Regions from separate parts of the Nitratireductor basaltis genome, predicted to be linked through region 4. Evidence: predicted binding sites of a transcription regulator. Region 4 holds the regulator's gene; each other region holds the start of a gene.

Region 1 (5,670 bases), 560 kb from region 4:
AGGTGGAGTCCGGATCGGCGAAACCGAGCTTCTTGCCCTTGAGGTCTTCCAGGGTCTTGATGCCGGAATCGGCACGGGCAACCATGACGGAGTGGTAGCCGGTGGAGCCGTCGGTCTGAACCGTGGTCAGGATCGGCTCAACAGCGTTATCATCTTCGAGATAGACCTTGGCATAGCCGGAGGCGCCGAGCTCTGCATAGTCAAGCGTGCCACCGAGCAGGCCCTGAACAACGCCATCGTAATCGGAAGCCGGGAAGAACTGGACCTCTTCAACGCCAAGTGCTTCGGGAAGCTTGTCTGCGAGGCACTGGAAATTGCGCAGACGGTCGGCTTCGTTCTCGCCGCCGAGAATGCCGACGCGGAATGTCTTCAGGTCTTCGGCCTGGGCAGAACCCATTGCAAGTGCTGCGAGCGCAACGGCGCTCAGAAGTGCTTTCTTCAGCATGTCGTCTCTCCTGTTGTTGCCGGAAGGCCCGGCGGTTTTTCATTGATGATCCATGGCCCGTGACGGGGGCAAAGCGCTGCCTATCCGGCGAGAACGGGCTCCAGACCGCGCGCTGCCACGGGCGGAGGCGGCGTCTTGATGGCGGTGGAGGTGATGTCTTCGCGCACCGTCTCGCCTGTCGCATCGGCGCCGTAGATCTTGCGCACGGCATTGGCTGTCAGCGCGATGGGCGGACCGTCGAAGACGACTTCACCCTTGGCCATGCCGATGATGCGCGAACAGTAGTGGCGGGCGGTATCCAGCGTGTGGAGATTGGTGATGACGGTGATGCCTTCGCGACGGTTGATGTCTGCCAGCGAGTCCATGACCACCTTGGCATTGAGCGGGTCGAGCGAGGCGATCGGCTCATCGGCGAGGATAACCTTCGGCTCCTGCATCAGGGCGCGCGCAATGGCCACGCGCTGCTGCTGACCGCCGGATAGCGTGCCCGCCGGCTGGAGTGCTGTATGCGCGATGTCGAGCCGCTCAAGTGCCGCGATGGACCTGATGCGCTCCTCGCGGGAATAGATGCCCAGCAGGTTCTTGACGGTTGAGCGATGATTGAGGCGACCGAGCAGCACATTAGTCAGAACATCAAGCCGCGGTACGAGATTGAACTGCTGGAAGATCATCGCGCAATCGCGGTTCCAGCGGCGCAGCGCTGTTCCTTTCAGACCCGTCACCACGACATCATTGAAGGTGATGGCACCTTCGCTGGTATCGACGAGACGGTTTATCATGCGCAGGAGCGTGGATTTGCCCGCGCCTGAGCGACCGATGACGCCAACCATCTCGCCTTCGGCGATCTGGAGGTTCACGGAATTGACGGCCACGGTTTTGCCGAAGCGTCGCGTAACGCCGTTTATCTCAAGCATGACCTCTCCCTGGTCTCGAGCTTTTGCTCTTGTCGGGGAGGAGTCCTACTGCCGGTCCATGAACCCCCAATGTCACTCAGATGTCAGTTTTTTGACGCCCGGCTAACTGTCTGTTCCGGCTCGATTAAGGGTCGTGGAAAGCGGCATCCACATAGCTAATCGTTTTGAGAATGGGAGCCTTCTCGACAAGTCAACGCTGGGCGGGTAGGTCCAATGCCAGGTTCAACACCGGCTTGCGAGACATCTCATGACGCGCCCCATCCATATCGCACCCTCCATTCTTTCTGCGGATTTCTCACGTCTGGGAGACGAGGTGGAAAGCGTGGTGCGCGCGGGCGCCGACTGGGTGCATCTTGACGTCATGGACGGGCATTTCGTGCCGAACATCACTTTTGGGCCGCCGGTCATCAAGGCGCTGCGTGACCGCACGGACAAGGTGTTCGACTGCCATCTGATGATTGCGCCTGCAGACCCTTATCTGGAAGCCTTCGCGGATGCAGGTTGCGACATCATCACGGTTCATGCCGAGGCCGGCCCGCATCTCCACCGCTCGCTTCAGACCATTCGCAAGCTTGGCAAGAAGGCGGGTGTCTCGCTCAATCCCGGCACGCCGGAAAGCGTCATTGAATATGTGCTGGACGAAGTGGACCTCATCCTCTTCATGACGGTCAATCCCGGCTTTGGCGGTCAAGCTTTCATCCCCGCGGTTGTCGAGAAGATCCGCCGCGTGAAGGCGATGGTCGGCGATCGTGACATCGATATCGAGGTTGATGGTGGCGTGACACCTGAAACGGCGCCACTTGTCGTGGAAGCGGGTGCAAATGTGCTCGTGGCGGGCTCCGCCGTCTTCAAAGGCGGCAGCGAAGACGCCTATCGCCGTAACATCGAGGCGATCCGAAAGGCCGTCTGATCAGCGGCCGGTCACCCAGCCAAACCATATTGCGACAGCAGCAAGCATCGCCGAAAGCACACGGCGTGCAACGAGTTCCCGGCGCGGATTGTTCAGGATTGGCTCAAGTGAGCCGGCAAGAATTACGATCGCAGCGTGAACGGCTGTCGCCACTCCTACATAGGCACCCGTCAGGATGATCGTCTGCTGGCTGGCGGGCAGGCCGGGCACAACGAAGCTTGGCAGCACAGTCACATAGAATGCACCGGCCTTGGGATTGAGAAGGTTCGTGATAAAGCCGCGCATGAAATGCTGGCTATCCGGCTTGTCGGCGGATTTCACGATATCTGTTCCCATGCGCCAGCCATCCCATGCGAGATAGAGCAGGAACGCAATTCCAGCCCATCGAAGGGCCCCATACAACAAGGGTGAAGCCAGGATGAGCTGGGCCACCCCGAGCGCTGCTATGATGCCAATGACAGCCAAGCCCAAGGCAACACCTGCGACTGTCGCAGCCCCGGCCCGCCGACCTTCTGACGCCGAAACCAGCGCCAGATAGGCCATGTTCGGCCCTGGCGTCAGCTCGATCAGAAATGAAGCCAGCAGGAATGGAAGAAGGCTTTGCAGCGGCGTGGCTGAAAGCCATTCCATATCAATGCGCCTCGTCCCAATTGTCAGCCGCGCGCGCATCCACCTGTAGCGGAACCGAAAGGTTGCGCGCCGGAAAGGCTGCGCTTTCCATGGTCTCGCGGATCACGGGGATGGCCTTCTCCACCAGATCGACGGGCGCTTCGAAGATCAGTTCGTCGTGCACCTGGAGAAGCATCTTCACCTCACCCAGCCCCGCATCTGCCAATGCGCCTTCCATGCGTATCATAGCGCGGCGGATGATATCAGCCGCCGAGCCCTGGATGGGAGCGTTTATGGCGGCACGCTCGTTGAAGGCGCGCACGGACGGATTGGACGAGCGGATTTCAGGATAATGGGCACGGCGACCGAAGATCGTCTCCACATAGCCGTTTTGTCGGGCGAAGGCCTTCGTCTCTTCCATATAGTCCTTTATGCCGGGGAAACGCTCGAAATAGCGCTTGATATAGGCGCTGGCTTCCTCGCGCGGGATGGCAAGCTGGTTGGCAAGGCCAAAGGCGGAAATGCCGTAGATGATGCCGAAATTGATTGCCTTGGCGCGGCGGCGCACCTCGCCCGGCATGCCTTCAACCGGCACGCCGAACATTTCCGATGCGGTCATGGCGTGAATGTCCAGCCCATCGGCGAAAGCCTGGCGCAGCTGCGGGATTTCCGCCACATGTGCCAGCACGCGCAGTTCGATTTGGCTGTAGTCGGCCGAGATCAGTCTGCAGCCCTCCGGCGCCACGAAAGCGCGCCTGATCTTGCGGCCTTCCGTTGTTCGGATCGGGATGTTCTGCAGGTTCGGCTCCGACGAGGACAGTCGCCCTGTCGTGGTCGATGCCAGCGAATAGGATGTGTGAACGCGCCCCGTCTCCGGGTGAATGTAGCCGGGCAGGGCGTCCGTATAGGTCGATTTCAGCTTCGTGACCTGTCGCCAGTCCACGATGCGGCGCGGCAGGGCGTGACCGGCGGCTGCGAGCTCCTCGAGCACCTGGGCCGAAGTCGACCACTGTCCGGATTTGGTCTTGGCTCCACCCGGCAACCCCATCCTGCCGAAGAGGATTTCGCCAAGCTGCTTTGGCGAACCGATGGTGAAGCGGTCGCCGGCCAGCTCGTAGATTTCCTCTTCCATGCCGGCAGCCGTCTGCGCGAAGTCACCGGACATGCGCGAGAGGATCTGACGGTCCACCTGAATGCCGCGATGCTCCATGCGGCCCACCACCGAAATCATCGGACGTTCAAGGCGTTCATAGACGGTGGTCAGACCGTTGGCGACGAGGCGGGGCTTGAGTACATGCCACAGGCGCAGCGTGATATCGGCATCTTCCGCCGCATAGGCCGTGGCTTTCTCGATCTCAACCATGTCGAAAGTGATCTGGTTGCGGCCCGTCCCCGTCAGTTCCTTGTAAGGGATCGGCACATGGCCGAGCCAGCGCTCCGACAGCGAATCCATGCCGTGGCCACCGCCCGCATGCCCCGCTCCCGCCTCGAGCGCGTAGGAGATGAGCATGGTGTCGTCATAAGGCGCGACTTCGATGCCCTTGCGATAGAGCAACAGCCAATCGAATTTCAGGTTCTGCCCGATCTTGAGGACGGAAGCGTCCTCAAGAAGCGGCTTCAACAGCGTGAGTGCTTCCTCTTCCGCGATCTGATCCTCAATGAGGCCACCCCCCAAGAGATCGCCGGAACCGTCCTTGTGGGACAGGGGAACATAGGCTGCGCGACCGGGCGCAACAGCCAGCGAAACGCCACACAGGCCAGCCTGCATGGGGTCGAGCGATGTGGTCTCCGTGTCGAAAGCGACAATGCCTGCTTCACGCGCTTCGCCAATCCAATGCTCCAGCCGCTCGGTCGTGCGGATGCACTCATAGGCCGTGCGGTCTATTGCGGTGGTCGCCGCTTGATCTGCAAGGTTCTTTGCAAGCTGGTGCGGTGTCTCACCCCGAGGACCGGCTGGCGCGACCTCCCCTTCCGCCCCTGCTTCACCCGTACCAGATGATGGCACGGTAAGATCGGGACCATGGGCTGCAGCCCCTTCGGCGACCTCTACCGTTGCGGCTTCGATCTCGGCAGCATCAGCACCGGTTGCCTCTGCCACGCGGCGCGTGAGCGTGGTGAATTCCATCGCCTTGAGGAAACCGATGAGCTTGGGACCGTCCGGCGGGTTGAGCTGAAACGCGTCGATGCCCTCATCCACCGGCACATCGGTGCGCAGACGCACGAGCTCGCGCGAAAGGCGCGCATTGTCGGCATGAGCGATCAGGTTTTCGCGGCGCTTGTTCTGCTTTATCTCGGAGGCGCGGTCGAGCAGCGTGTCGAGATCGCCGTATTCTTCCAGCAATTGCGCGGCGGTCTTCGGGCCGATGCCCGGCACCCCGGGAACATTATCGATGGAATCGCCCGTGAGTGCCTGCAGGTCGATCATCTTCTCAGGCGGCACGCCCCATTTTTCGATCACCTCCGGCACGCGGATCTCGCGGTCCTTCATCGGGTCGTACATGGAGACGCATGGTCCGACGAGCTGCATCAGGTCCTTGTCGGAGGATATAATCGTGGCATCACCGCCCGCTTCCACGGCATGCCTTGCATAGGTGGCGATGAGATCGTCGGCCTCAAAGCCTTCCTTTTCGATACAGGGCAGATCGAAAGCGCGGGTGGCTTCGCGGATCAGGCCGAATTGGGGCACGAGGTCCTCCGGCGGCTCCGTGCGGTTGGCCTTGTATTCCGAGTAAAGCTCGTTGCGGAAGGTCTTGGACGAGTAATCGAAGATCACCGCAAAATGCGTGGGCGTG
Region 2 (5,670 bases), 260 kb from region 4:
TAGACGGCAACGAGCGAGGCGCGCTCGAGAGCGACGAAAATGTAGGTCTCGCCGCCAATTTCGGCGACTTCCAGACCTTCAGGCTCGGCACCCTTGGCGTCGGAGCGCTTGTCGGGATAGTGGCCTGCAAGGGCTGCCTGATGTTCGAGGTCCGATCCGGAATCAAACAGCACGTCGCCGTTTTTGGAGAAGATCGTGAAGCCGCGCGAGCCGCCCTGGTAGTCGCCCTCATTGGCGGCAACAAAGCGGTCATTGTCCAGCCATTTCACCGCATCCGGTTCGCGGGCGGTTTCCGGCATGGTCTCAGTGAAGAGGATGGCGCCGTCGTCCTTGAGATCGACGTTTTCAGCCGAAGTCTTGCCTGCTGGAAAGTGGCTGACGATCTCGCCGCTCTCGGCGCTGACCACGGCGAAGTGGTTGTTCTCCTGCAGAGAAACAACGATCTCGTTGGAATCATTGAAGTCGACAAATTCCGGCTCGGGATCGTCTGCGCCGACTTCCGCAAGACCGGTCAATTCCACGGTTTTCACGCTATCGCAGTCGGGAGCACCATCCTGCATGGCGAAGACCTGCAGCACGCCTGCGGGAAGCTGCGGCAGGGCGCCGTCATTCAGATCCTCGTCGCGCTCGTTTTCGATGGCGACGGCCAGAAATTGGCGATCCTTGCTGAGAGCGAGCGAATCCGGCTGGCCGGCCAATTCGCAGGTCATTTCGGCTTCGCGTCCCGCAATATCGATAACGGCCAGCCTGCCGGAGGGCGCGGTGTAGCTTTGCGAGGTGTTGATGCCGGCAAGCGCCTTGCTGCCGGAGACGACAACCGATGTGGGCTCGCCTTCAAGCTTCACCACGCCAGCGGCCTGCGGGTTCTGCGCATCACTGATGTCGATAAAGCCAACGGCACCAAGAGGGCTGTCGGAATAGACCAACATGTTTCCGTCGGCGGTCGCTGCGATGATTTCCGACGAGGTTTCGGTCGCCTGATCCATGTCCGCGGGCAGATTGGCCGCAACGGGAAATGTTGCGATGCGGTTGAATGCAGATTCGGCAAATGCAGGATTTGCGGTGCCGGCAAGCAGGGCAGCTGCCATTGCGCCGAGTATGGTTTTTCTGGTGTGATAGCTGGTCATCATCGTCTCCCTCGCCATTCGAAGTTGGCGGAATCTGGAAGACATGGATTGCAGTTGCATGACCGGTGATGACAGATCAGTGACAGCACACAGCAAGCGCGCAACGCCAGTCATTGCGATGGCGCGCAAATGCGGTTATAGGTGAGGCGATTTCCCTACATTGGTGGTTATACCACCGTCCGCCCCGGGAAGGCGGGCGAAGAGAAGGATTTATGCCATGGCCAATACGCTACTCATGCCCAAGGCAACCGCCGTCTGGCTGGTGGACAATACGGCGCTGAGCTTCGACCAGATCGCCGAATTCTGCAAGCTGCATCCGCTTGAAGTCAGCGCCATTGCCGATGGCGATGCCGCGCAGGGCATCAAGGGCATGGACCCCGTGATCACCGGCCAGCTGACGCGCGAAGAGATTGCCAAGGGTGAGAACAATCCCGATTACAGGCTCAAGCTTTCCGAGCCGAAGGTGCGTGTGCCGGAGACGAAGCGCAAGGGCCCGCGCTATACGCCGCTTTCCAAGCGTCAGGACCGGCCCAACGCCATTCTGTGGCTGGTGCGCAACCATCCCGAGCTCAAGGACGCCCAGGTTTCGCGTCTTGTCGGCACGACCAAGAACACGATCGAACAGATCCGCAATCGCACGCACTGGAACTCGGCCAATCTGACACCGATGGATCCGGTGACGCTTGGACTTTGCTCGCAGATCGATCTCGACATCGAAGTTCAGAAGGCAGCACGCTATGCTCCGCAGAGCGAGCAGACCGACGAGACGCTGCTTCCGGCATCCGAAACCGAGAAGCTGTCGCTCGACGATCAGGCGCCGGAAGAAAAGGAGCTGGATGCGGATGCGGTCTTCGCGAAACTGTCCTCGCTGCGCGGCAATACCGACGACGACGAAGACGAGAACAACAACTGAGCAGGTGCACTAGCCACCTGCGAAAAGCTGGCACGAACGCTCCCGCCTTCCGCCATGATAGGGGCGGACGACTGAACGTTCCAGCAGGTAGGCGCTTATAGCCTGACCATTTTCAGTGGCCGCGTCAGCGATGACGCGGCCATAATATTTTCCGCCGCTGATATTGCTGATGGTGATGCGTCGGCCTGCGATCAGCTTCTCCAGGACCGTGCGGGAGGTGATGCCGGCAAGCTTCTCGGGTGCGCAGGAACTTCTGATTTCCGGCGCATCGATGCCGCGCAGCCTAACGAGCACCTGCACCGTTTGTCCCGGCCAGATATGCGCCCGTGCCTCGAAGGTGTCACCATCCAGGACACGGACAACATCTGCGGGAACGGGGCCGGGCAATGCCTCATCGTCGCCTGCATGGGCGATGGCGGGCAGAAGAAATGCAAGGATCGGAAGACTCAATCGGCGAAGCAGCATAAATAGGATAGTATTCCTATCATGTTGCTTGCGCAAGTTGGTGCTGCTGTCGGCGGATCAGAAATCGGTGGCGATGCCTTTCACTTCCCAGTCGCCGAAGCGGACGGGTTCGGGTCCCTTGCGACCACCTATCTCGCGCGGCATCTCATTCGCTGCGGCCTCGCGATTTGCCCGGCGCTCTTCCGCCTCGCGCAGGGCACGCTTTGCTGCAGCCGAAAGCTCGCGCGGGGCCTCCTGAGGATCCGCCTTGTTTCCAGCGCCTGCAATTTCAGGTTCGTTCATCATGAGATCGGCCCAATATTGATAAACACTCTGCCTCTGGCCATCTATAGGTCAGGTGTCCGCATGCGTCGAGCATCGCGGGCTGATTTCAGCCGGTGGGGGCTTATTGAAGCCTATTCTGGAGTGTCCGATGAACATGATGCGCACCGCAATGCTGATTGCCGTGATGACTGCCCTTTTCATGGGTGTGGGTTACATGCTGGGCGGAACCGGGGGCATGATGATCGCGCTGGCGATTGCCGCCGCGATGAACCTCTTCAGCTATTGGAATGCCGACAAGCTGGTTCTGCGCATGCACCGCGCGCAGGAAGTGGATGAACGCAATGCACCGGAATATTACGGCATCGTTCGGGACCTTGCGAAAAACGCAGGTCTTCCGATGCCGAAGGTCTACATCATCGACAATGCGCAGCCCAATGCCTTCGCGACGGGACGCAACCCGGAGAATGCGGCGGTGGCGGCGACAAGCGGACTTCTTCATGCGCTGAACGAGGAGGAAGTGGCTGCGGTCATGGCGCATGAGCTTGCGCATGTGCAAAACCGCGACACGCTGATTATGACGATCACCGCCACGCTTGCCGGTGCGATTTCCATGCTCGGCAACTTCGCGCTGTTCTTCGGTGGCGGGCGCAACAACAACAATCCCTTCGGCTTCATCGGCATACTTGTCGCGATGATCGTTGCGCCTTTCGCTGCCATGCTCGTACAGATGGCCATCAGCCGAACACGCGAATATTCCGCTGACCGTCGCGGAGCTGAAATCTGCGGCAATCCCATGTGGCTTGCTTCGGCCTTGCGCAAGATTGCCATGGGTGCGAAACGGCAGGTGAATGTGGATGCTGAACGCAATCCCGCGACTGCGCACATGTTCATCATCAATCCATTGAACGGACAGCGCATGGACGGACTTTTTTCCACCCACCCCAACACCGAGAACCGCATTGCCGCCCTGCAGGCCATGGCGCAGGAAATGGGTCCGACACCGCAGAACTGGTCGAATACGCAGCCGGAAAGTGGCGCTGCATCCGGGCCATGGGGCGCACGTCCGACGGGTTCGGCCGGAATCCGGGACAAAGGTGACGATGGTTTCAAGGGGCCGTGGTCGTGAACAAGGCGCAGGGCGCGCGTTCAGCAAGGCGGAAGCCGGAAATCATCGATGACAAGCCCGGCCTTGATGCCAGGCGTGTGGCGACACGTCTTCTTGGGGCCGTTGTGGATGCGCGCTCTTCGCTTGATGCCGTGACAGACAGCGAGCATGGTCACCCGCAATATGTGGCGCTCGATCCGCGTGACCGGGCGCTTGTTCGCGCCATGCTGGTGACGGCATTGCGGCGGCGATGCGGGATCGAGAAAGCCATCATGCAAAGGCTCGACCGGCCCTTGCCGGGAAATGCCCGCTCGCTCAGCCACATCCTGCATATCGGTGCCGTCCAGATCCTGTTTCTCGATGTTCCCGACAGTGCGGCGGTGGATCTTGCGGTCTCGCAGGCAAAGTCCGATCCCCGCAACAGCAGGTTCAGCGCGCTCGTCAATGGCGTGCTGCGCAACATTGCGCGACGCAAGGATGCGATCCTGCAGAAGATCGATGAGGTGGTTGACGCTCCGGAATGGTTCCAAACGAGATTGAGCGAAGCCTATGGTGCAGAACGCGCCGCGCGCATTCTTGCTGCCCACCGCCTCGAGGCTCCAGTTGATTTCACGGTCAAGTCGGACCCAAAGCGTTGGGCTGAGGCTTTTGGCGGAACGGTCCTGGCGAATGGCTCCGTCCGCGTCGACAAGCTCGACACATCCGTGCCGGAGCTCGAGGGGTTCGATGAGGGCGAATGGTGGGTCCAGGATGCGGCGGCCAGCCTGCCGGCAAAGCTTATAGGGGCCAGGCCCGGGATGCGCGTGCTTGATCTGTGTGCGGCACCGGGCGGCAAGACGGCGCAGCTTGCCCATTATGGCGCAAAGGTCACGGCGGTCGACCTGTCCGCGAGCCGGTTGAAGCGGTTGGCAGCCAATCTGCAGCGCCTCAAGCTTGATGCGGAGATATCGAAGGCCGATGGCCTGACGCTGACGGTCGAAGAGCCGTTCGATGCAGTTCTGCTCGATGCGCCCTGCTCCTCGAACGGTACCGTGCGTCGGCACCCGGATGTGCCATGGACAAAGACTCCCGAGGACATTGAAAAGCTTGCAGAACTTCAGCGCAAACTGCTGGAGCATGCGGCGACACTGGTTCGGGCCGGGGGAACGCTCGTCTTTGCGAACTGCTCCATTGACCCGCTGGAAGGTGAAGCGGTCGTGTCGCAAGTTCTCGCTTCGGATCTTGGGCTGGAGCTTTCCACCATTACTGCTTCGGAGCTCACGGGAGCCGCGCATTTCATTACACCCGAAGGCTATCTGCGCACACTGCCCGACGCGGCGGAAGCGGAGGAAGGCAAGCTGCAGGCTGTGGACGGGTTCTTCGCCGCACGTTTCGTCAAGCGCTGACGCTTCCTGAGCCCGTCATGTTTTCGCCTTCGCACAACTGTTTGAATCATATAGAGTCTTGTGCGGATACGGGGCAATTGATTCAAATAGGTGCGGTCAGTGCAGACGGCAGGGAGCCACGCTCCTGTTCTTTGGGGACTTGCGGCGCGCCAGGCATGGCGACGCCTGCGTCGTCGGCTGCGTACTGGCCCGGTCTATCGCTGGCGCTATACCGGTCGCACACCTGAACGCGTTCTGATAGCGCCTCCGGACCTGCGGCTGGCCGACCCGGAGATCGCACGCGAGATCTATCACGGGCGCTTTCTTCTAGCGGGGCAGTTGATCGAAACCGGCGGGCAGTCCCCCTTTCACCTTGATGTGCGCAATCGCGGCTGGCTTGAAGAACTGCACGCCTTTCGCTGGCTGCGGCAT
Region 3 (5,670 bases), 260 kb from region 4:
AGGACGGCCAGCCCATCGGCTGGGGCGCGCTTTCGGGCCTATCCGCCGATCCGGCCACCGATGGAAAGCTCTATGCCATCAACGACTCCTTTTACGCCAACCAGCCGGCGATCTTCACGGTGGATGCCACGAGTAAACCAGCCCGCATCACCGGGAAAATGGTGGTCACGCGAAATGGCAATCCGGCCCAGAAGCTTGACCTTGAAGGCATTGTTGCTGACGGCAAGGGCGGCTTCTGGCTGGCATCGGAAGGCAATACGGCAAAGCTCACGCCTCACGCTCTTCTCCATGTCGATGCTGACGGCGAGATCGGCGAGGAAATTGCCCTGCCTGCCGCCCTCATCTCCCAGGAAAAGCGCTTCGGCATGGAAGGCGTGACAATCGTGGGTGAAGGCGACGATCAGATGCTCGTCATGGCCATCCAGCGCGAATGGAATGACGACGCGGAAGGTCTGGTGAAGCTCGTCACCTACAAGCCGTCCGACGAAAGCTGGGCTGCCGTCCACTACCCGCTGGACAAGCCGGACGCCGGCTGGGTCGGCCTGTCCGAAATCACGGCGCATGACGGCAAGCTCTATATTGTCGAGCGTGACAACCAGATCGGCGATGCCGCCCGCATCAAGCGCCTTTTCGCGGTCGAGCTGGAAGGTTTCGAACCCGCTGAACTCGGCGGGGAATTGCCGGTGGTGGAGAAGACGCTTGTGCGCGACCTTCTGCCTGACATGAAAGCCGCGACGAACGAGTATGTGGTCGACAAGATCGAGGGTTTCGCCATCGATCGCGCCGGGACGGCCTATTTCGTCACCGACAATGACGGCGTGGACGACTCGTCCGGCGAGACAATCTTCGTCAATCTCGGCCCAATCAACGCGGTCAACTGATCATATGAGGGGCGGTTGCAAGCCGCCCCTTTCTCATTCAGGCGCGTACGACTTTCAGTTTCTTGTCAAAAACGGAAAGCACCCGCGGCAATTCATGCCCGCGTTTCAGGATCGCGCCACCGGCCGCGACCACGCTATAAGCGCCCTGCTTGCGCGCCAGCTTCGGGTTCTTCACGATCTGGAAAAGCGGCACTTCGCTCGTGCGCCGATAGACCGAGAACACCGCAACATCCTTCTGATGATCGATTGCGTAATCGCGCCACTCGCCCTCAGCCACCATCTGGCCGTAGAGCCGCAGGATCTGGTCCAGTTCGCGGCGATGAAAGGTAACCGGTGGCTGAAACCGCTGCGCCCGGGCCTCCGACAGGCGCACCAGATTGGAGGATGGCTGAGCGTCCTCGCCGCTCGCAAAATCTGTCATGAAGCACGCACCTTTCACGAGTTTGTCATGTAAAAGGTGACCTCTCATGCAGTCGATTGCAAGACTTGGCCCTCATAACAGGTTGGCTCACGACGTGAAATGAAGCGAATGATTTGGTGATAAGAGACCACATTCTCGCCTTGATCTGCCCAAGCTCCCGCCAAATTCTGAAGCCACGATCTCCTTGTTGCCTGAGACGGTTCGATTCGGATGTGGCTTCCGTACCCCCCAAGCCCCCCCGCCCACGGGGCTGCAGCCGGGTCGAACCAATCTCTTCAGGCAATCTTGCCCACCGATTGCGGGCATTGATCTCCCAATACGCCGGCGGCCAGATGGCCGAACCGGCGTTTTTTTTGGCTGGAGGGATCAGCGCTGAAATGGCGGCGCAAAGCCGCGCCGCCACCAGGAACAGGTCAGACCGTCACGCTCATCTGCTGGTCAATCCAGAGCGTTGCGCCACCGGAAGTATAGACATCATAGGTGATGCCATTCTCGGTCTGGTCGGCGCCGCTGTCCGTGAAGCCTGAGGCAGTCGCACTGTCATCAATGTCGCCGCGAAGCTTCACAAGCCCCGCATCCGACATGTCGAGCACATCCTGTTCGGTAACGGTCATGCGGTTGGCCCCGCTGCCGGACAGATCGACCATCTCGATGCCCTTTACCGCGTCCTGGTTGAACGCCGTCAGATCAAGATGAATTCCACCGGCCGAGATGACCATCGTATCCTCGCCCGCACCGCCGTCGACCATAAGAAATCCGGCATTGGCCACGGTCAGAATGTCGTCGCCTTCATAACCGAGAAGCGTATCATTGCCACCCATGCCGTTAAGCTGGTCATTCTTATCGGAGCCGGACATCCAGTCATCTGCACCCGACCCGTTTCGTATCAGCCCCGCACCAAAACCGTTCGTCTGGCCATAAATGATATAGGAAGCACCAGCATCGGTACCGCCCAGATCATTATTGTTACTGCCGATGATGATGTCATTCACTCCATCCCCGTTCATGTCGCCTGACGCGTCGACACGTTGTAGACCATCAGCGACATTCTCGCCGTGGAAGCTCACACCTTCCTCGGCAGTAAGCTCGGTGATATCGAGTATCCTCTTTCCTCCGACCACCTCGCCCCATACCCCGTCCGACTTGCCAAAGACGACCGTGATAAGTCCAGAATTTGCGTGGTAACCTCCGCCCAATGTGGAAATGAGCAGATCATCATGCCCGTCGCCGTTGATATCGCCATGCGTTACAAGGGTCGGATTTGACAATTCAGGGTCATATTTGATTGTAAATCCATCATCAGGTCCAATAGTTGCGAGGTTAAGAGATTGCCTTCCGGTAGTCTCAGTCCAATCCGTGCCGGCTTTTCCGTAGAGAATGGTTGTTTCGCCTGCGCTACCGTTAGCGTTTCCACCGACTGCGAGATCATCCAACCCGTCCTTGTTCAAGTCGCCAACGGAAGCCAATACATGTCCCAGAGAAATGCTCCCCGTCCGGTAGAACATGACGCCTTGATCATGTGTCATCGCTTCCAGGTTCATGCTGGTCCCGAGGCTGCGCTCCGCGTCACCGAAGACGATGTATGCCCTGCCGGGGGCATCATTTGAGCTGCCGCTTCCGGTGTATTCTCGCTGCTGACTGATTAACAGGTCCGTCAAGCCGTCGCCATTGAAGTCCCCGCTGTCAATATGCAGACCAATCAAACCCTGTTTCTTGGTGCCCACAAAAGCAACACCTTGACCCGTTGGTATGCTCGAAAGATCCAGTAACCTGCCGCTTCCATTCGCATTGCCCCACGCTCCATCTTCACGTCCGTAGATCAGGTACGAACGACCCGTTGTGGATGGATAGTTGGACCACGGTGTGCTCACGAGAAAGTCTTCTATGCCGTCTCCATCGAAATCTCCGGCAGAACTGATTTGAAATGACGAGTTCTCCAGAACCGGGTTGCTGGTGTTTCTGATCCTGACGCCATATTCGGCTGTCAGCCCCGCCAGTTTGAGCACCTGCCTTCCGCCTTCGACATCGCCCCATTGTCCATCGGCGCGCCCGAATAGGACAAAAGCTCCGCCTGCATTGCTCAGGTTGCTTTCTCCTCGGCCTTGGAGCAGAAGGTCCGCAATGCCATCATTGTTGAAGTCGCCCCCCAGAGAGGCGCCGGTAAGAAGGTGAAACCTCGTCCAGGGGCCTTGAATTACCAGCCCATCCTCTGGCGCCAAACTTCCCAGATCCACCATTCGCCTACCGTCGACAAGCGAACCATAATCTCCATTTGTTTTTCCGTAGATGAGGTAAACTTCGCCCGCATTCGTGGTATAGTCGTCACCGCCGTTAGCACCGACAATAAAGTCTCCAATCCCGTCGTCATTCACATCACCGACAAGTCTTACACTACCTGCGAAATCATTCGTCCGATCACCAACCACTACGAAGCCGCTATCGGGATTGAGCACCGATAGGGGTATTTCGTGATTGTGGCGCTCCACCACCTGCTCCGCAGTTGCCGTAATGCCTGCTGCGTTTCTGGCGCGTACGGTAACGTTGAGCGTGTCGCCAACGCCGAGTGCGCTGAGGTCGATGATTTCGGATTCCCAGTAGCCATTGGCATCCGAGATCATGGAGCCGATATTCACGCCCTCGACAAAGACATCGATGCGAATATTCGGGTCCGTCGTGCCTGACAGGCGCGTTTCTTCCGCATGCGTGATGAAGTCTCCCACCACGCCGAAGTCGTTGGACATGGCGCGGATCGACACGCTCGGCGCATCCGTGTCCACGGTCACCTGATAAGCATCGGAATAGCCCGAGATGTCATTGCCCGCGGCATCTTGCTGGCGCGCCGTGATCTGGTAGGTGCCCTGGCCAAGCGCGTTCTCCGTGTTGTCGATGAACCATTCGCCGTTCTCATCGACAATGTTCGAGCCGATCTCGTCGCCATCAATGTAAAGCCACACCGTCGCACCCGCCTCGCCCGTGCCATGGAAGACCAGATGCTGGTCCTGCGTGATGCCGTCTGTTGGATCGAAGCCGGAATCGGGATCGATATGCGTCACCACCGGCGGCGGTGTCGCATCGGCTCCGCCATTATTGGTGTCGATCACCATGTCGAACAGGTTCGAGGGAGCTGAAGGATCATTGCCCGCCGCGTCCTGCTGCGTGGCGCTGATCGTGTAACCGCCATCCGCAAGTGCTGCGGTCGGCTCCGTGCTCCACCGTCCCTCGAAGACCGTCGCCGTCAGCGTTGCGACCACTGCATTGGCGCTGTCGCGGATCGTCACCGTGACCACCGCGCCATCCGGCTCGTCGGAGGTGCCGAGGATCTGGATCGTGTTGTCATTGGTGATGCCGTCATCATTCTCGCGGCCATTGTCATCGGCAATGGCAAGGATCACCGGCGGCGGCGTGACATCAGCACCGCCATCATTGGTGTCGATGGTGAGGCTTGTGGCTTCGGACGCCGCGGATGGCGGATTGCCTGCTGCGTCCTGCTGGGTTGCCGTTGCGGTATAGTTGCCGTCGGGCAGCTCCGCGCTCTCATTCGTCGTCCAGGTGCCATTGGCAACCGTTGCCGTCAGGGTCGCGACTGTTGCACCACCCTCATCCAGAAGCGTCACCGTCACCACCGTGCCGTCTGTTTCCGTCGAGGTGCCGGTGAAGGCGATCATGTTGTCATTGGTGATGCCGTCGCCCACCACGCCGCTGTCTTCCTCGAAACCCGTGATCACCGGCGGCTCTGTCGGCACCGTGCCCCCTTCATTGGTATCGACAATGACGCGATAGGGGTCCGAGACGGGTGAAGGCGGATTGCCCGCCGCATCCTGCTGGGTGGCCGTCACCTGATAGGTGCCGTCGGCAAGCACCGTGCCGGTATGGTCATAGCGCCAGGCGCCGGTCTCGTCGGCAGTGGCTGTGCCAAGCTCCACACCGTCGAGCAGCACCGTCACCAGCGCATGCGGCTTGGCCGTGCCGAGGAAGAACAGCATGGTCTCATCCGTGATGCCATCGGCCGGATCTAGCCCGCCATCCACCTCGATGCCGGTCACCACCGGTGCCGGTGAGGGCGTCTCGCCACCCTCGCCGCCGCCATTGGTGTCCACCACCACCGTGAAGGGATCGGATGGCGCGGATACCGGATTGCCTGCCGCATCCTGCTGCGTGGCTGTGACCTGATAGGTGCCATCGGCAAGCGAGGTTTCGCTGTGGTCGAGATGCCAGACGCCATCCGCGCCCGCAATCTCCGACCCGATGACGACGCCGTCCAGCATGACTGTCACCAGCGCATGCGGCTCCGCCTCGCCAAGAAAGTGCAGCGTCGTGTCATTGGTGATGCCGTCGCTGCCGGACGCGCCATTGTCATCCAGTATGCCC
Region 4 (5,670 bases):
CCGCCACTATTATCGCGGCGGCGAGGAGCAACTCTGGCATGTGGAGCCGGGCCGAAGCCCGCGGCTCTACTCCCGCTCCGAAGGCTGGCGACACCTGACCATCTGGGGCATGGGCATCGCCGAAGCCGATATCGACGCCGACGGCTATCCCGAATACGCGCTCACCTCCATGGGCGACACCAAGCTGCAGAAGCTCGATGAAGAGGCCGAGGAAGACCGTCCGATCTACAGAGACATAGCCTTTGACCGCGGCGCAACCGCCCATCGCCCCTATCAGGGCGACGACCTGAAACCCTCCACCGGCTGGCATGCCGAGTTCGCCGACTTCAACAATGACAGCCTCGCCGACCTTTTCATCGCCAAGGGCAATGTTGAAGCCATGCCGGATTTTGCGGCTACCGATCCCGACAATCTGCTGATCGGCCAGTGGGACGGTTCCTTCGAGGAAGCCGGCGGCACAAGCGGCATCGGCCTGCCGACCAAGGGCCGCGGTGCGGTTGTCACGGATTTCAACGCCGACGGTCTGCTGGACCTCTTGGTGGTCAACCGCGAGCAGAATGTCTCGCTCTTCCGCAACAAGGGCATGAAGCAGGGCGATCGCGCAATTGCGGGCGGCAATTTCGTCGCCGTCGAACTCGCCCAGAAGGGGGCAAACCGCAACGCGGTCGGCGCGCTCATCTCGATCAAGATCGGCACCAGAACCGTCAACCGCACCATCCAGCTCGGCGGCGGGCACGCCTCCGGCCATGCAGGCTTCATCCACGCAGGCCTCGGCACCTCCGAACGCGCTGAAATCCGCGTAAAATGGCCCGACGGAGAATGGAGCCACCCCTACCGCGTCTTCGCCAACAATTTCGTCAGGATCGAGCGCGGGGAAGCGGAAGCAAGGTATTGGTATCCGGTGGAGTGAGGAGAATTGCGCTTTAGCGACATTCTACTGACACCAATCTGGCGAATACTAATATTCACACTATTCGTGGTGCTCGCAGGAGTATTTACTTCCCGAAAGGAAGTGACTTGCGAAGGGAGCCTTTGGCTCCCTTTCGTTTGTATGGCTAAACAGCCCCTCAAGCTTCCCTGATCGCATAGCCCGCGCCGCGGATTGTCCGTATCACATCCGGCATCTTGCCGTGGTTCACGGCCTTGCGCAGGCGTCCGACATGGACGTCGACGGTGCGTTCGTCGATATAGATGGTCTCGCCCCAGACATTGTCGAGAAGCTGGGCGCGGGAGAAGACGCGACCGGGATGCTGCATCATGAATTCCAGCAGGCGGAACTCGGTTGGCCCCAGGCGGATCTCGTTCTTGCGGCGATAGACACGATGGGATTCGCGGTCGAGCGTGATGTCTCCGACACTTAGGACCGTCGAAAGCACTTCCGGCTTCGCACGGCGCAGAAGCGCGCGCACGCGGGCGACGAATTCGGGCGTCGAAAAAGGTTTGACGAGATAGTCGTCGGCACCTGTTGAAAGCCCCCTCACCCGGTCGCTTTCCTCGCCGCGCGCAGTGAGCATGATGATCGGCAGGCGCTCGGTCTCGGGCCGCATGCGCAGGCGGCGGCAGAGCTCTATGCCGGAGATGGCAGGCACCATCCAGTCGAGTACGAGCAGGTCAGGCACATTCTCCTGAAGCCGCATTTCGGCCTCGTCACCACGCGTGACGACTTCGACCTGATAGCCCTCCGCTTCCAGATTATAGCGCAGGAGGACGCATAGCGGTTCGTCGTCCTCGACCACCATCACTTTCGGCGCAATCATTGGCTGACACCCTTTATTCGGCGCTGACCGTCATCTGCGTCTCGTCCAGCTTTGGCCGCTGGACGGGCAGTTGCTCGCCGGTCATCACGTAATAGGCATTCTCGGCGATATTGGTGACATGATCACCGATACGCTCAAGATTCTTGGCGCAGAAGAGAAGATGCGTGCATGCCGTGATGTTGCGCGGATCTTCCATCATGTAGGTGAGAAGTTCGCGAAACACCGAAGTGTACTGGATGTCGATCTTCTCGTCCTCGTCGCGCAGGGAGGTAAGCCCCTCACTCTGGCGCGCGACATATTGGTCGATGACCGATTTCACCTGCACGATGACAAGCTGCGCCATCGCATCGATGGAATGGGCAAGGCTGCGCGGGGTGGCGCTGTCGCCAACGGCACCGACGCGCTTTGCAACATTCTTCGCCAGATCGCCGATACGCTCGAGATCGCCTGCCATGCGTATGGCACCAACCACGGCGCGCAGATCCTGCGCCATGGGCTGGCGCTTGGCGATGAGCGTGATGGCGCGCTCGTCGAGCTCGCGCTGCTTGGCATCCATGATCGCATCATCGGAGATGACACGCTGCGCCAGACCGTTGTCGGAGCTTATGAGTGCCTTCGTCGCCGACTGGGTCATGGCCCCGGCAAGGTCGCCCATCTCGCAGAGAAGCTGGTCGATCCGGTTCAGTTCCTCGTCAAAGGAGGTGACTGTATGTTCGCCCATGTGACTGTTCCTCGTAACCGCTGAAACCACGGATAAAATCAGCCGAAGCGGCCGGTGATGTAGTCCTGGGTGCGCTTGTCTTCGGGGTTGGTGAACATCTTGTCCGTCGGCCCCTCCTCGACAAGATTGCCGAGATGGAACATCGCCGTGCGCTGCGACACGCGGGCCGCCTGCTGCATGGAGTGTGTGACGATCACGATCGTGTAGTTCTCGCGCAACTCGTCGATCAGTTCTTCCACCTTTGCGGTCGCGATCGGGTCGAGTGCCGAGCATGGCTCGTCCATGAGGATGACTTCCGGCGAAACCGCAATGGCGCGCGCAATGCAAAGGCGCTGCTGCTGACCGCCGGAAAGCCCGGTTCCCGGTTCATGCAGACGGTCCTTTACCTCGTTGAAGAGGCCTGCCTTCTGCAGGCTCGTTTCCACAATGCCGTCCAGCTCGCTTTTGGAGTTGGAGAGCCCGTGGATGCGCGGACCATAGGCGATGTTCTCATAGATCGACTTCGGGAACGGGTTGGGCTTCTGGAACACCATGCCAACGCGTGCGCGCAGTTCCACCACGTCGATCGCCGGATCGTAGATGTCCTCGCCATCAAGCGTGATGTCCCCACGCACGCGACAGATATCGATCGTGTCATTCATGCGGTTGAGGCAGCGCAGGAAGGTGGACTTGCCGCAGCCGGACGGACCGATCAGCGCCGTCACCTGGTTCTGGCGAACATCCAGATTGACGTCGAAGAGAGCCTGCTTCTCGCCGTAGAAGACGCAGACATTCGAGCCGCGCATCTTGACGGTATAGTTCTCGCTATCAGGCTGGATCGCGTTCTCTACTTGAGCTTCTGTGAGCATGTTCATATCCCTTGGCTCCACCTACCAGCGACGCTCGAAGCGCTTGCGCAGGACCACGGCTATTGCATTCATCAGGACCAGGAAGCCCAGAAGGATGAGGATAGCCGCAGAAGTTTTCTGTTGGAATGCGGGTTCCGGAAAATCCGCCCACATGAAGATCTGCACCGGCAGCACCGTGGCCGGAGAAGTGAACCCGCCCGGCACATCCACGATGAAGGCGACCATGCCGATCATGAGAAGCGGAGCGGTTTCACCCAGCGCCTGCGCCATGCCGATGATCGTCCCCGTCAGGATGCCGGGCATCGCCAGCGGCAGCACGTGGTGAAACACGGTCTGCACCTTCGACGCTCCGATCCCCAATGCAGCCTCGCGGATGGAGGGCGGCACGGCGCGCAATGCTGCGCGCGAGGCGATGATGATGGTCGGAAGTGTCATCAGCGCCAGAACGAAACCGCCGGCAAGGGGTGCCGAACGCGGGAAGGAGAACCAGTTGATGAAGACAGCCAGGCCGAGCAGACCGAACACGATGGACGGAACGGCAGCCAGATTGTTGATATTGACCTCGATGATGGCCGTCAGGCGGTTCTTGGGGGCAAATTCCTCCAGATAGATCGCAGCTGCAACACCGATCGGGAAAGCGAGTGCAAGCGTCACAAGCATTGTCAGGGCAGAGCCGACAACCGCACCCCAAATGCCTGCCATTTCCGGTTCACGGCTCGCACCGGAAAAGAGGAATATCTCGTTCCAGCGGCTTTCGGTGAGCCCCTGAGCCGTCAGTGAGTCGACCCACACGATTTCGCGGTCGGTAAATTTACGTTGCGACTCGGGTGTCTCGACAATGCGAATGGCTGCTTCGTCAGAAACCTGGGGCGCATCGCTCAGGAGAACATTGCCGGTTGCGGTTGCACCACCGTCCGCGGCCTGCACCTCAAGCAGCTTGACGATCCGGCCGTCGGCTTGAAGCAACAGCGATGATGCACCCGAGGTGAGACGCAGCACGCCATCTTCTTCTATGGCACCAGCCTCACGAGCCAATTCAACAACCGACCGATCGCTGAACGTGATTTCCGCGGCACCATCAGTCGCTACGATCTGAGGCGCTGCCGCGAGCGCTTCCCGTCCACCATCCTTGGCCACGAGGCCCTTCAGGTAGAGATCGGAAAAGTCATCGAGTGGCAGAGCGACCTGGCGGGTATCACCTGCTTCAACCTCGCCGCTTTCAAGCGCCTTGCGCAGCAGGGTCGGTGCGCCGGTGGAGACCAGTCCGCGAAGGGCGCGCTGTTCCTGGCGACCTTCCACTGATGGAAACTGCCCCATGATGGCGTCGTTGACGATGCCGGAAAAATTGGTCGCGCTGAGATTTTCCATGTCCACCTGCTCTGCCGACAGATCAAGCGGCAGGGTGACATAATTCATCCGGAAGGCAGGCAACGCCTGCGTCACGATTGTGGAAAGCAAGATCACCAGGAACAGGCCTGAGAGTGCTACAGCGCCCGCACCCATCCACTTGAACCGGCGCTCGGCCGCATAGCGGGCCTTCAGCCGTGCCTTGGCGGCATCGTTGGTGTGCAGGCTGGTCGAGCCCGCTTCGGTGGGTGTCGTATCAGTCATATTGCTCACGATACTTCTTCACGACCCGAAGGGCGATGATGTTCAAGACAAGGGTGACGCAGAACAGCATGAGGCCGAGCGCAAAGGCAGCAAGCGTCTTGGCGCTGTCAAATTCCTGATCGCCGACGAGAAGCGTGACAATCTGAACCGTGACCGTGGTCACGGCCTCCAGCGGATTGGCCGTCAGATTGGCCGCCAGCCCCGCAGCCATGACTACGATCATGGTCTCGCCGATTGCACGCGACACGGCCAGAAGCATCGCCGAGACAATGCCAGGCAGTGCGGCAGGCAGCACCACCTTGCGGATCGTCTCCGACTTCGTCGCGCCAAGCCCGGCAGAACCGTCACGCAGCGACTGCGGCACGGCATTGATCACGTCGTCGGAGAGCGATGACACGAAGGGGATGATCATGATGCCCATGACGATACCGGCAGCAAGCGCGGACTCGGAGGCAACATCAAGCCCGATTCCATCGCCCATGCGCCGGAAGAACGGCGCCACAGTAAGCGCGGCGAAAAAGCCGTAGACCACGGTCGGAATGCCGGCGAGGATCTCCAGAACGGGCTTGGCTATGGAGCGCACGCGCTTGGATGCGTAGTCGGAAAGATAGATGGCCGACATGAGCCCCACAGGTGCAGCAACGATCATCGCGATCAGCGTGATGAGCAGCGTTCCGACGAAAAGGGGGATGGCGCCGAAGATATCTTCATTGACAGCGCCCGCTTCCTGCCC

What was found. Region 4 encodes PhoB, which activates phosphate uptake and scavenging genes when phosphate is short. Its sites were predicted from a motif close to TGTCATNNANCTGTCAT; they were not measured.
Region 1: a site for PhoB is predicted at 1,440-1,456, ahead of phnC (phosphonate ABC transporter ATP-binding protein). Genes of this name have one in related genera too.
Region 2: a site for PhoB is predicted at 1,196-1,212, ahead of EL18_RS14005 (esterase-like activity of phytase family protein). Genes of this name have one in related genera too.
Region 3: a site for PhoB is predicted at 1,315-1,331, ahead of EL18_RS14000 (DUF2794 domain-containing protein). Genes of this name have one in related genera too.

Annotation. Positions count from the first base shown of each region.
Region 1 is NZ_JMQM01000002.1:42,489-48,158, forward strand. Features, by position in the region: gene phnD (phosphonate ABC transporter substrate-binding protein) at 1-445, opposite strand, end outside; gene phnC (phosphonate ABC transporter ATP-binding protein) at 526-1,359, opposite strand; gene rpe (ribulose-phosphate 3-epimerase) at 1,607-2,269, shown strand; gene EL18_RS12565 (LysE family translocator) at 2,270-2,899, opposite strand; gene polA (DNA polymerase I) at 2,901-5,670, opposite strand, start outside.
Region 2 is NZ_JMQM01000002.1:341,717-347,386, forward strand. Features, by position in the region: gene EL18_RS14005 (esterase-like activity of phytase family protein) at 1-1,127, opposite strand, end outside; gene EL18_RS14010 (DUF1013 domain-containing protein) at 1,345-2,040, shown strand; gene EL18_RS14015 (thermonuclease family protein) at 2,050-2,505, opposite strand; gene EL18_RS14020 (DUF1674 domain-containing protein) at 2,563-2,790, opposite strand; gene htpX (zinc metalloprotease HtpX) at 2,918-3,895, shown strand; gene EL18_RS14030 (RsmB/NOP family class I SAM-dependent RNA methyltransferase) at 3,892-5,259, shown strand; gene EL18_RS14035 (heparinase II/III family protein) at 5,359-5,670, shown strand, end outside.
Region 3 is NZ_JMQM01000002.1:335,841-341,510, reverse strand. Features, by position in the region: gene EL18_RS14005 (esterase-like activity of phytase family protein) at 1-881, shown strand, start outside; gene EL18_RS14000 (DUF2794 domain-containing protein) at 919-1,302, opposite strand; gene EL18_RS13995 (Ig-like domain-containing protein) at 1,716-5,670, opposite strand, start outside.
Region 4 is NZ_JMQM01000002.1:598,893-604,562, reverse strand. Features, by position in the region: gene EL18_RS15285 (FG-GAP repeat domain-containing protein) at 1-910, shown strand, start outside; gene phoB (phosphate regulon transcriptional regulator PhoB) at 1,068-1,754, opposite strand; gene phoU (phosphate signaling complex protein PhoU) at 1,771-2,478, opposite strand; gene pstB (phosphate ABC transporter ATP-binding protein PstB) at 2,517-3,332, opposite strand; gene pstA (phosphate ABC transporter permease PstA) at 3,348-4,937, opposite strand; gene pstC (phosphate ABC transporter permease subunit PstC) at 4,930-5,670, opposite strand, start outside.